Regions from separate parts of the Ureibacillus sp. FSL K6-3587 genome, predicted to be linked through region 1. Evidence: riboswitches for the same ligand, from Rfam matches in the RefSeq annotation. Region 1 holds a riboswitch; each other region holds the start of a gene.
What was found. A riboswitch is a leader RNA that binds a small molecule or an ion and turns the genes downstream of it on or off. The one in region 1 is predicted to bind S-adenosylmethionine.

Region 1 (4,488 bases):
TCGCCATTGTTCAAATCTTCGTTTGGCAATACATAGTCTTGATATTCTTCAATTTCCAGTTCAATTCCTTCTTTTTCCAAAATAGGTTTGGCTTTTTTCAAAATCTCCGCATGCGGTGTATGGGAAGCACCCACTTTTAATGTTACTTTTTCTTTTGTTTCGTCGTCTTTTGTTCCTTCATCAGACGAAGAATTTGCATCGTCTTTCGTACCGCATGCTGCTAGTGCGAGTACAAGAACGGATAAAAGCAAAAATGATAATAATTTCTTCATGCCTCTTTCTCCTTCTCCTTCAATTTTTTTATGTGAACGGCTTTCGCCAAATCACCCAACTAACGCTTGTCCGTTTTGGCAGTAATAGTATCGCCAATCCATTGTATGATGAATACAATGACCAAAATAAAAATCGTTGACATTAACGTGACATCTTCCCGGGTTCTTTGGAAACCTTCCAAAAACGCCAAGTTACCCAGACCGCCGGCACCGATGATTCCCGCCATTGCCGTATAGCCGACAAGGGCAACAGCCGTTACCGTAATGCCGGAAATGAGGGCAGGTTTGGATTCCGGAATCAACACTTTCCAAATAATCTGAAATGTATTGGCGCCCATTGATCTTGCCGCTTCAATGACCCCTTTATCCACTTCTCTGAATGCGATTAAAACGAGACGGGCATAGAATGGCGCAGAACCGATAATCAGCGCCGGCAAAGCGGCATTCACTCCACGGATTGTTCCAAGTAAAAACTTCGTAAATGGAATCAACAAAATGATCAATATGATAAACGGAATCGAACGGAAGATGTTGACAAGGGATCCCGTCAAGAAATGAACCACTTTGTTCGCCCACAATTGATGGGGACTAGTTAAAAAAAGCAAAATACCGATCAATAATCCAAGAACGAAGGTGACCGCCGTTGAGACAACCGTCATGTAGACCGTGTCATAAGTAGCTTGCCACATGAGGTCCCACTTTACATTTGGAAATAAAGTTTCAATCATTGGAAATCACCTCCGTTTTAATGTTCATCGTCTGCAATTTTTCCAACGCCTTTTCCACTTTTTCCTTATCTCCGTCAAGTTGGACGATCAATGTTCCATAAGGGCCATTGGCAGTTTCGGATATATTGCCGTAAAGGATATTAACATCAATTTGGAATTCTTTGATCAAGTAAGAAATAACCGGTTGATCGGATGTATTTCCTACAAAAATCAATTTCACCAATTTCCCTGTTGGGTAATTTTTCAAAATATGCTCAATCGCTTCTTTGGATTCTCTTGAATCGGACACTTGCATCACAAAGTTTTTCGTAATATCCGCTTGAGGATTTCGGAACACCTCAAGTACGTCCCCTTGTTCAACTATGCGCCCGGCTTGCATTACCGCCACCCGATGGCAAATTTTGCGGATGACATGCATTTCATGGGTAATCAACACAATCGTTAATCCGAGGCGCTGATTAATATCTTGCAACAGACTCAAAATCGAATCGGTTGTTTCCGGGTCCAATGCGCTCGTCGCTTCATCGCAGAGCAGCACTTCCGGATTGTTTGCCAACGCTCTCGCAATCCCCACACGCTGCTTTTGTCCCCCGGAAAGCTGGGAAGGATAAGCATCCGCTCTTCCGCCCAGCCCCACAAGTTCGATCAATTCTTGAACTTTCTTGTCCCGTTGCGCCTTTGGAACACCGGCGATTTCCAGAGGGAATGCGATATTTTCCGCAACCGTTCTCGACCACAATAGATTGAAATGTTGGAAAATCATACTGATTTTTTGGCGCGCTTTGCGCAACTCTTTTCCTTTTATCGATGATATCTCAAGACCATTCACAGTGACTGAACCGCTTGTTGGTTTTTCAAGTCCATTCAAAAGGCGGATCAATGTACTTTTTCCGGCACCGCTATATCCGATGATTCCGAAAATTTCACCTTTTTGAACGGATAAACTGACATGATCAACTGCGGTTAATTCTCCATCTTTCGTTTTAAATATTTTTGTGACATCTTTTACTTCAATCATATGAGTACTCCTTTGACAAACCGCAATAAAGTTTTAATACTGCATCTGTGAATTTTACAGTTTTTATTCTATTACTTTAGCAATGTAAAAAGAGGAAATTTCAATAAAAAAACCTCCTACTTTGATAAGTAGAAGGGAAGTTGAACAACCCAGAAGAATTTGTAAAACTTCCTCTTATCTTTCAAAGTAATAAATACTTTGCGTGATTTGGCACCTTATCATATCAAAAATATGATGGTTGCCGGGTTTCATAGGGCACTTCCCTCCACCACTCTTAATAAGAGTTTTCTATTTAATTATGGAACCAATGTACCATGTAATCTATCATATGTCAACTATAATCTCAACTTTTCATATAAGTTTTGTACGGATTCAAAGGCATAAACTTTTTCATGCTCTTTTCCATTCTTCGTAATCAAAAGACAAGGCACGCTTTCGATTTGCTGTTCAAAAGCGAAATCCTCCAGAAAATTGATATTCGCTTTGCCAATGGGAATCTGTGGCAGCAACACTTCGACGACTTCCAACATTTTTGATGCCACTTTGCATGTTCCGCAAAAGGGTGTGTATAAATATAAAGCCGTTACTTCATGATTTTTTGCTTTCTCTTTCCAAGTTTCAATTGTCCATTCTTCCATTTCGATCATTTCCTATACTAAATATTCTTTGTGTACTGAAAATTTCGCTTCCTTCAGTAATTGTGCCAATACTTTTCTTGGGGCATTCGCCACTTCCATATAAGTCTTCGGAACGTTGAGATGGGTAGCCTCAGAATAGATCCGCTTCATCAATTTTCTTAATTTATCGCCCGATTGATCCGCATCAAAAAATGTATATAGTTCGCATTCCTCATAAGGCTCAAGGAGTTCCAGCAACGCATCTTCGCTGATGGTTCCATTTGTACAGACGATTTTCACCTCTTCCGCAAATATGGGGGCCAATTTCATCATATCCGAACGACCTTCAACAATAATACATTTTTCATAATGCATGTTGATCACCCCAAGTACTATAATAAAAACCGAAGAAACAAAAATAAAATAAAAAGGTTGTTTATTTATTATATTTTGTTTTAAAAAAAACGCCAGTTCTTTCACTGGCGTTTTTCACATACTATTCCGAAATGATTTCTTCGTATTGTTCCGCAGTCAATAATTGATCGATTTGGGAAGCATCTGAAGGTTCAACGACAATCATCCAAGCTTTTTCATATGGTGATTCATTCACAAGTTCCGGGCTGTCTTCCAGTTCAGTATTCACTTCAACAACTTTGCCGGAAACCGGTGCATATAATTCAGAAACCGTTTTTACGGATTCAACGCTTCCAAACGGCTCGTTCATTTGAATTTCGTCACCCACTTGCGGAAGTTCCACGAACACAATATCGCCAAGTTCAGATTGCGCGAAATCAGTGATTCCAACACGCACTTTACCATCTTCCACTTTTACCCATTCATGCTCTGAAGTATAACGTAATTCCTTAGGTACTGTCATACTTTAACCTCCATCATATGTAATCTTTTAACCAGTTTGACATATTTCCATAGCAAAAACAAGCCATTTCAGTGGATTACTTCCATGTCTTTTCAAACTCTTCCTCTTTGAATCCAAGAGTGACTTTTTCCCCATCCGTCACGATTGGACGCTTGATCAACATTCCATCAGAGGCAAGCAATTCCAGCTGTTCCTCTTCGGACATCGCATTTAGTTTATCCTTTAAACCAAGGGATCTATACTTTTGTCCGGATGTGTTAAAAAACTTTTTCAGAGGCAGTCCGCTTTTTTCCCAATAGGATTTTAATTCTTCCTTCGTAGGAGTTTGTTCTACAATATGAATGGCTTCATAGTTTATTCCATTTTCGTCCAACCATTTTTGCGCTTTTTTGCAAGTTGTGCATTTTGGATAATGGATAAATTTCAACGTCATCTCTTTTTTCTCCTTGTATTCATAATATTTCTAACTTCTCTTATTTTTATCATGCATGATTCAAATCATGTGTTCAAGCAGAATTTTCATGAAATTATAATGCATTCGAATGGGATTCGAAGTAGAATGAATTATATGGCAATTAGTAGATTGGAGGGAATGTGATGGGCTTATTGAAAGCGGGGGTTGGCGCTTTGGCCGGGGTGCTTGCGGATCAATGGAGAGAGTATTTTTATTGCGACTCCATCCCGGCGGACGTATTAATAACAAAAGGAAAAAAACGCGGAGGCAAACGGGGCTTTAATCGAAAAGGAAGCGACAATATCATCAGCAACGGTTCCATCATTGCCATCAACGAAGGGCAAAGCATGATTATTGTCGACCAGGGAAAAATCGTGGAATTCTGCTCTGAACCGGGGGAATACGTATACGATTTTTCAACGGAACCGAGCATTTTTTATGGGGACTTGAACGAATCTGTCCAGGCAAGTTTCGAATCCCTCGGAAAGCGTTTCAGTTTCGGCGGCGAACCTGGAAAAGATC
Region 2 (4,488 bases), 620 kb from region 1:
GGAGATTAAAGATGAACCTTTTGTTTCGATCAAAAAAGGGAATGCACTGCGTCACATGGTGGATAAACTATTGAAGGATGTAGGGATTTCCAAAACAAACATCACATTTGAAGGGGAAGATCCGCATACGGTAGCGGGATTTGTCAGCGCAGGCCATGGTGTTTCCATCATTCCATCCATTAAAGGATTATCGGAATATAATGTCAAAAAAATTTCCGTAAAAGAACCAATTTGTGAACGTAAAATTGGGGTATCATGGGTTGCAGGGAGATATATTTCTCCGTCAACGAATCAATTTCGAAATTATTTGGTGGAATATTTCAAAGGAAAATAGAAAAGGTGTAGATGGCGTGGTAGATAAGCAAGATAAATTTGAAGAGTTATTGCTGCGGTTCCAGCATTTACTGACAGTCGAGCAATTGATCCAAGCGAGAGATATTTATCGCCTTGCCCATGAAAAAATGTGGAAGCTATGATTGAATTGGCCTATCTTTATAAAATTATGGAAGAATATTCCCTCGTGGTATTTTGGCTGCAAAAAGCCGGCAAAGCCGGGAATAGTGAAGCCCTTTATCAGCTTGCAAACTGTTATTATGAAGGGCTTGGGGTGGAAGAAGATGTGAAGATGGCTTTTCAATTATATAAAAAGGCGGCAAAAAAGGGACATCCGGATGCCCAAAATAACTTGGCCGATATGTATTTGAACGGAGAAGGGGTCCCTGTAAATTACAAGGAAGCATTGAAATGGTTCAAAGAGGCTGCAAAACAGAATGTGGTGGAAGCGATGTTTACGCTGGGGATCATGTATGAACAAGGAATCGGAATCAATAAAGATGAAGATAAGGCCTTTCACCATTATTTGAAGTCCGCTCAAGGCGGTTATGAGGATGCCCAGTACCGTATGGGTTCCATCTATTTGGACGGGCTATTGGGTGTGGAGAAAAACATTTCAAAAGCCGTTGAATGGTTTGAGAAAGCGGCTGAATCCCATCATATCGATTCCATTTATAATTTGGGATATTTATATGAGAACGGCATTGGGGTGGAAAGGAATGGAAAGAAAGCGCTTTACTATTATAAGCGGGCTTCATTGCTCGGCGATTATCAGGCAAAGTTGAATATCGCCCATATTTATGAAAATGGAATCGATGTCGAGGTTGATAAGAAGGCTGCCTCCCGTTGGCGGGAATTGGCAAGACAACAAATGGAAAACGAATATGTTCAATAATTCCGCAATTTCCTCCATCCACTTCTTGGAATGCACATTCCCTTGGACAATTCGAGTGGAAGTCTATTGAATTATGAAATTTTTCGACTATTATTCAATAAAATTTGCTAAAGCCGACACAAAAATAGCTAAAAAAAGCGATTATACTTAAAATAGTCAAATTGAATGTATAGGAGTTGTATTGAATGAAAACGGTAACAGTGATTGGTGGAGGAATTACAGGACTTTGCACGATGTACTATTTGCAAAAACAATTGAAAGAAAAAAATGTTCCTGCCCGTTTGGTGCTTTTGGAAAAAAATCCTTACCTTGGCGGCAAAATGCACACAGCGCGGGAAAACGGATTCGTCATGGAAACGGGGGCGGATTCCATTGTAGCCCGTTATCCAAGTGTCCAAGAACTGATAAAAGAACTCGATTTTGAATCGGAAGTTGTTTATAACGAAACGGGGATTTCCTATATCCATACGAACAATGAATTACATGCAATTCCTAAGGAGTCTGTTTTCGGTATTCCGATGACGGTGGAATCATTGAATGCGAGCACATTGATTTCAGAAGAAGGAAAACAACGCTTTTTAAAAGATGAAGAAATTCCGAATACGAAATTTACAAAGGAAAATTCAATCGGAGAATTTTTGGAATACTTTTTGGGAAAAGAAATCGTTGAAAAGCAGATTGCCCCAGTACTTGCCGGCGTTTATTCCGGAGATATTTATAAATTGTCCATCGCTTCCACCCTTCCGTATTTGGTCGATTATAAAAATGAATATGGCAGCCTGATGAAAGGATTGCAAGCGAATCGGGAAAAATTTGAACGGGAAGCAAATAAAAAATTCTTGTCTTTTAAAAACGGTTTAAGCCAATTGATCGACCGATTGGAAGAACTGTTGGATGATGTAGAAATTTATAAAGGCACGGAAACGGTTCAAGTCGAGAAGAAAAATGATCGTTATGAAATCACTTTGGCTAGTGGCGATAAAATGGAATCGGATGTTGTTGTTTTGGCATTGCCTAACAAAGTGATTAAACATCTTTTGAATAATGAAGAATTGGAACCTTATTTCAACCAATTCAAAGATGCATCCGCCATCACAATGTATTTGGGCTTTGATCTGCCGGATTCCGTATTGCCGCAGGATGGCACCGGATTTATCGTTTCCCATAACAGCGATTTGGCATGTAATGCATCCACTTGGACAAGCCGCAAATGGAAACATACGTCCAAAGAAGGGAACCTGTTGGTGCGCGTCTTCTATAAGGAAAGTAATCCACGTTATCAAGAATTGATCAACATGACTGATGAAGAGCTGACAAAAGTGGCATTGAACGATATTAAACTCAGCTTGAATATAGAAGCGCAACCTAGCATTGTGAATATTACGAAATGGATTGAAGCGATGCCGACTTATGATTTGGCCCATCACGAAGCATTGGATCAAGTGTTGGCAAAATTGGATCAGCTCTATCCAAATCTGTTCATTGCAGGATGTTCTTATTTCGGCGTAGGAATCGGCGCATGTATCGATAATGGTAAAGAAACGGCAGAGAAAATTTTCGATATCATTTCGCATTAATTCCGATTAGTTAACTTGACAAAATGTAGAATACCGTTTATGATGTAAGCTATTATATCGGTATTTCAAAATTGAATATTACTTATCGAGAGAAGTGGAGGGAACTGGCCCTGTGAAGCTTCAGCAACCACTAATGAAATTAGTAAGGTGCTAAATCCAGCGGCAATGGCCGAAAGATAAGGTGACTTCAAAAGGAAATGACAAGCCTTCTTTCGCAAGAAGGCTTTTTCTTTTAGATGAATTAACTGAATATTTAAGAAGTAAAGAAAAGTGAGGGAATTTGGATGGGGCTACTGGAAGCTTTAAGAAATAGAGTGTTGGTTGCAGATGGGGCGATGGGAACCCTTTTATATTCGTACGGACTTGAATACTGCCATGAAGAAATGAATATTAAAAGACCGGACATCATCGAAAAAATTCATAGCGAATACATACAGGCCGGCGCTGATGTGATTCAAACGAATACTTATGGAGCCAATGGAATCAAGCTTGCCCGTTATGGATTGGAGTCCAAAGTGGCGGAAATCAACCAAGGGGCGATTGCTGTAGCCAAGCGTGCAGCAGAAGGCCACAACGTCTTTGTTTTGGGTTCCATCGGCGGAATTCGCGGCGTACGGAAAGTTGACCACACATTGGAGGAAATTTTGGAAGCTGTCCGTGAACAGGCGGAAGTGTTGATTGACGGACAGTTGGATGGTTTATTGCTTGAAACTTACTATGATTTTGAAGAACTTACGGAAACGTTGAAAATGCTAAGGCTAATGACGGATATGCCTATCATCGCCCAAGTTTCCATGCAGGAACCTGGCGTGTTATTGAACGGCATGAAATTGAATGATGCGTTGAAGCGGCTTGAACAATTGGGGGCAGATGTCGTAGGAGTGAACTGCCGTCTTGGCCCTTATCACACATTACAGGCCTTTGAAGAGGTGGAAATTCCCGAACGGGCCTTTTTATCGGCTTATCCGAACGCATCCCTGTTGGATATCGAGGATGGCCGCGTCGTTTATGAATCGGAAGTGGATTATTTTGCCCGTGCCGCAGTGGAACTTTGCAATGAAGGGGTAAGGCTCATCGGAGGATGCTGCGGAACGACGCCAAAACATATTGAAGCGATGAAAAAGAAACTGGCCCATTTCCAGCCGGTTGAAAAGAAAGCGGCAAAACCCCAAAGGGAAATTGTCATTCAAGAAGCAGAACCGCGGAGTTTCGAGCCGCTTCATGAAAAAGCGAAAAGGGAACGTTCGGTCATTGTCGAGTTGGATACACCAAAGCATCTTGAAATCGACAAATTTATTGAAGGGGCCAAAGCGCTGTACGAGGCCGGGGCAGACCTTATCATGATGGCCGACAATTCCTTGGCTTCCCCAAGAGTCAGCAACTTGGCGATGGGGGCCATCTTAAAATTGCAATACGGAATCCGCACAATGCCCCATATTACATGCCGGGACCGGAATTTGATCGGGTTGCAATCCCATTTGTTGGGGTTAAGCGCCCTTGGTCTCCATGATGTATTAGCCGTTACAGGAGACCCGACAAAAGTGGGGGATTTTCCGGGCGCCACAAGCGTTTATGATGTTTCATCCATGGAATTGATCTCCCTCATCAAACAATTGAACGAAGGGATTTCTTTCTCCGGAAAAGCCCTTAAAAAGAAAGCCAACTTCTCTGTAGCGGCCGCTT
Region 3 (4,488 bases), 100 kb from region 1:
GAAGATACGACCATTTGGTTTGGTACGGTCATCCGCGGGGATGTGGCGCCAACGATCATCGGCAAACGTTGCAGCATACAGGATTTAAGCTGCTTGCATCAAAGTCCGAACAACCCTCTCATTATTGAGGATGAGGTCATCGTCGGCCATCAGGTGACTCTACATAGCTGCATTATCCGCAAACGCGCATTAATCGGCATGGGGGCAATCGTTTTGGACGGTGCGGAAATCGGCGAGGGGGCGCTTATTGCAGCTGGAAGTTTAGTGCCTCCAGGGAAAAAAATCCCGCCCAATTCCGTTGCGATGGGGAATCCCGCAAAAGTCGTGCGGGAAGTGACCGAAGCGGAACGGAAAGATATGGATCGCATCATTAACGAATACGTTCAAAAAGGGAAATATTATCAATCATTAAAGAAATAAATGAAAAATGCAGGCATATTGTTTGCCTGCATTTCATATTATATTATATTCCCGCTTTTTGGCGTAATTTTTCCGCCACGTCCGTTCTTTCCCAAGGCAAATCGATGTCTGTGCGTCCAAAATGGCCGTATGCAGCCGTTTGTTTGTAAATCGGTCTGCGCAGATCAAGCATTTTGATGATGCCTGCAGGACGCAAATCGAACAATTCATTTACCCATTCAACCAATTGGTTTTCAGCCACTTTTCCCGTTCCGAATGTATCGATGGAAATGGATACAGGACGGGCGACACCGATTGCATAAGCCAACTGAACTTCCACACGGTCAGCGAGACCGGATGCAACGATGTTTTTCGCTACATAACGAGCCGCATAGGCAGCGGAACGATCCACTTTTGTCGGATCCTTGCCGGAGAATGCTCCCCCACCGTGACGGGCGTATCCTCCATACGTATCGACAATGATTTTGCGGCCAGTGAGCCCTGCATCCCCTTTAGGTCCACCAATTACGAATCGGCCAGTCGGGTTGATGAAATACTTTGTATCCCCATCCAACAACTCTGCAGGAATGATGGTTTTGACCACTTTTTCCATTATATCTTCTTTGATTTGTTCTTGAGTGACGCCCTCATCATGCTGAGTTGAAATAACAATCGTATCGATTCGGCGAGGAATGTTGTTTTCATCATATTCTACCGTCACTTGCGTTTTCCCGTCCGGACGCAAATAAGGGATTTCTTTCGACTTGCGGACTTCCGTCAATCTTCTGGAAAGTTGATGCGCCAAGCTGATCGGAAGAGGCATCAATTCAGGCGTTTCATTGCAAGCAAATCCAAAAATCAACCCTTGGTCGCCAGCACCGATCGCTTCAATCTCCTCATCCGTCATGTATCCTTCCCGGGCTTCCAATGCTCGGTCCACACCTTCCGCAATGTCCGGTGATTGTTCGCCAATTGCAGTGAGCACCGCCAAGTTTTCCGCATCAAATCCAAATTTTCCTCGCGTATATCCAATTTCCGCAACCGTATTACGAACAATGCTTTGAATATCTACATATGTTGTTGTTGTAATTTCTCCTGTAACAAGGACCAATCCCGTTGTTACAATCGTTTCGCAAGCAACTCTTGCATTTGGATCTTCTGCAAGTATCGCATCCAAAATGGCATCGGAGATTTGGTCACAAATTTTATCCGGATGCCCTTCCGTTACACTTTCTGATGTAAACAGCCGACGTTTTGACATTCATTTTCCTCCTAAATTGTTGAGACGAAGCTCTTTATGATACGGTACTCATTATCCATGATCCTTTCCGACTTCCGCCCGTAAGGAACATTACGAGGATAATGAAAGGTATAAAACTCGCTAATCTATTTTAGCTTGAATATATGCCGGATTGATTTGAATAAAAAAAGTTCCTATCCACATTTCTGCATGAGGAAAGGAACTGAAATCTCTACCTTTCACTCTTATCGTTCAAGGGAATCCCTTGCATCAGGTTAGCACCACGCATTATTATATAGATAATGCAGGTTGCCGGGTTTCATAGGGCCTTAACCCTCCACCAGCTCTGGATAAGAGTATCCGTTCATGCAACATGTTACGTAATCTATACTGCATTGTCAAATGTTTTTTCTTATTTGTCTACTGTCTTTTCATAATTCCATTTTCTTCAAGGAGGTTGGAAGAGAAGTCAAAAAATTTCATAAATAAATTTTAAGGATTAGTATAGATTATTCCACCCAATGTGTTATACTATTTTTTGTATTATATAACAAAGAATAATTTCCCTAAAAATAAAAAAAGGATGGTATTTAATCGATGAATTCAGTAGAAGTTGCAAATGAGCTGAAGGAATTATTAAAAGGTAAAAATATAAACACCCAATTATCGGTGCCGCAATTGGTTGAAAAAGCGGTTATTCGCGGGGAAGCGAGACTCACAACTGATGGCGCCATTGTTGCCGAAACTGGAAAATATACCGGACGTTCTCCAAAAGATAAATTTATCGTCGAAGAAGAAAGCATCAAAGGTAAAATCGACTGGGGAAGCGTAAACCAACCAATTTCTTCTGAAGTGTTTGATAACTTGTATATCAAAGTTTTAAATTACTTGAAAGACAAAGATGAGCTATTCGTATTCAAAGGCTTTGCCGGAGCGGATAAAGATTCGCAATTGGCAATTCAAGTCGTAAATGAATACGCTTGGCACAATCTTTTCTGCCATCAATTATTCATCCGTCCAACTCAAGAAGAATTGGTTTCACATGATGCTGACTTCACAATTGTTTCAGCACCTGGTTTCAAAGCGGATCCAGCTGTGGATGGAACAAATTCTGAAGCATTCATCATCGTTTCTTTCGAAAAGAAAATCATTCTGATTGGCGGCACAGAATATGCCGGCGAGATGAAAAAATCCATCTTCAGTATTATGAACTATTTATTGCCTGAAAAAGGAATTCTTTCAATGCACTGCTCAGCCAACGTTGGTGAAGCCGGCGATGTAGCATTATTCTTCGGTTTATCCGGTACAGGTAAAACAACGCTTTCCGCAGACAGCAACCGGAAATTGATTGGTGATGATGAACATGGTTGGTCTGACAATGGCGTATTCAATATCGAAGGCGGTTGCTACGCAAAAACAATCAATCTATCTGCTGAAAAAGAACCGGAAATTTATAATGCCATTCGCTTTGGTACTGTATTGGAAAACGTTGTAATCGATCCGGCTACACGCGTGCCTGATTACGATGATAATACTTTAACTGAAAATACAAGAGCGGCATATCCAATCCATTACATCGAAAATATCGTGACACCATCAATTGCCGGTCATCCAAAAACGATCATTTTCTTGACTGCGGATGCTTTTGGGGTGCTTCCTCCAATCAGCAAATTGACTAAAGAACAAGCAATGTACCACTTCTTAAGCGGATTCACTTCCAAATTGGCTGGTACAGAACGCGGTGTCACTTCACCAGAACCAGTTTTCTCAACATGCTTCGGTGCTCCTTTCTTGCCGCTTCCTGCGACAAGATATGCTGAAATGTTGGGTGAAAAAATCGATAAGCACGATGTTCAAGTATTCTTGGTGAACACAGGTTGGACTGGCGGCGAATACGGTGTTGGAAGCCGCATGAAACTTTCTTATACACGCGCGATGGTACGTGCTGCGATTGATGGAAAACTAAATGATGTAGAAACGAAACAAGATGCGATCTTTGGATTGCACATTCCAACACAAATCGAAGGAGTTCCTAGCGAAGTGCTGGATCCTCGTGAAGCTTGGGAAGATAAAGCGGCATATGACGAGAAAGCCCAATATTTGGCAAACTTGTTCAAAGAAAACTTCAAAAAGTTTAACAATGTTCCGGAAGATATCTTGAAAAAAGGTGGACCATTAGTTTAATTCCCGATAAAAAATGCTATTGGCATTGGCCAATAGCATTTTTCTTTTGTTCATATTTAAATTTTCGAAAAGGAAAATTCTGATCCCTACTTTTTATTGTCCTTTCCCTTGTCGATCATCCATTTGCAAATGGATTGCACTGTTTCCCGATTGAGATGGGGCGGAAAATGGTGGGCCAACCCTGCCATATACCAAGTCTCGTATGGCTTTCCCGCTTCCTTCAACGCCCTTTCCAATTTATAGGATTGCTCAATGCTTACATTCTGATCTTCGGTGCCATGAATAATGAGAACCGGTGCCTGAATGCGATCGACTTCATATACGGGAGAACGTTCCGCATATATTTCAGGATACTTGTTGGGGGATCCGCCAATCAGCCGCTTCAACGTCCTTCTTAAATCGACCCTTTCATGATAAAGAGCTGCCAGGTCGGATACGCCCGACCATGTAACGGCAGAACGGACATCTTTGCTTAAAATGGCCGTCCATAATGCCATCAATCCCCCTCGGGAAAAGCCGAAAAGATGGACAGAATCAACATTGGCCAAATTCTTCAATACTTTGATTCCATAAAGGGCGTCCAAGCGGTCATCGCCGCCAAACTCGTCCCTCCCTTCTCCCCCCCGATTTCCCCGGTAATAAGGAGCAAATACAACAAAACCATG

Region 2: it holds a riboswitch for S-adenosylmethionine, as region 1 does, so the genes downstream of both, NSS77_RS07900 (bifunctional homocysteine S-methyltransferase/methylenetetrahydrofolate reductase) here and NSS77_RS10935 (methionine ABC transporter ATP-binding protein) in region 1, are expected to answer to the same signal.
Region 3: it holds a riboswitch for S-adenosylmethionine, as region 1 does, so the genes downstream of both, metK (methionine adenosyltransferase) here and NSS77_RS10935 (methionine ABC transporter ATP-binding protein) in region 1, are expected to answer to the same signal.

Annotation. Positions count from the first base shown of each region.
Region 1 is NZ_CP151969.1:2,218,662-2,223,149, reverse strand. Features, by position in the region: gene NSS77_RS10945 (MetQ/NlpA family ABC transporter substrate-binding protein) at 1-272, opposite strand, end outside; gene NSS77_RS10940 (methionine ABC transporter permease) at 332-1,000, opposite strand; gene NSS77_RS10935 (methionine ABC transporter ATP-binding protein) at 993-2,018, opposite strand; SAM riboswitch class I at 2,190-2,302, opposite strand; gene NSS77_RS10930 (thioredoxin family protein) at 2,354-2,656, opposite strand; gene NSS77_RS10925 (toprim domain-containing protein) at 2,669-3,010, opposite strand; gene gcvH (glycine cleavage system protein GcvH) at 3,132-3,512, opposite strand; gene NSS77_RS10915 (arsenate reductase family protein) at 3,589-3,945, opposite strand; gene NSS77_RS10910 (SPFH domain-containing protein) at 4,110-4,488, shown strand, end outside.
Region 2 is NZ_CP151969.1:1,600,855-1,605,342, forward strand. Features, by position in the region: gene NSS77_RS07880 (LysR family transcriptional regulator) at 1-334, shown strand, start outside; gene NSS77_RS07885 (hypothetical protein) at 351-476, shown strand; gene NSS77_RS07890 (tetratricopeptide repeat protein) at 473-1,228, shown strand; gene hemG (protoporphyrinogen oxidase) at 1,414-2,805, shown strand; SAM riboswitch class I at 2,885-2,988, shown strand; gene NSS77_RS07900 (bifunctional homocysteine S-methyltransferase/methylenetetrahydrofolate reductase) at 3,090-4,488, shown strand, end outside.
Region 3 is NZ_CP151969.1:2,322,762-2,327,249, reverse strand. Features, by position in the region: gene NSS77_RS11635 (gamma carbonic anhydrase family protein) at 1-420, shown strand, start outside; gene metK (methionine adenosyltransferase) at 464-1,660, opposite strand; SAM riboswitch class I at 1,882-1,996, opposite strand; gene pckA (phosphoenolpyruvate carboxykinase (ATP)) at 2,237-3,823, shown strand; gene NSS77_RS11620 (prolyl oligopeptidase family serine peptidase) at 3,910-4,488, opposite strand, start outside.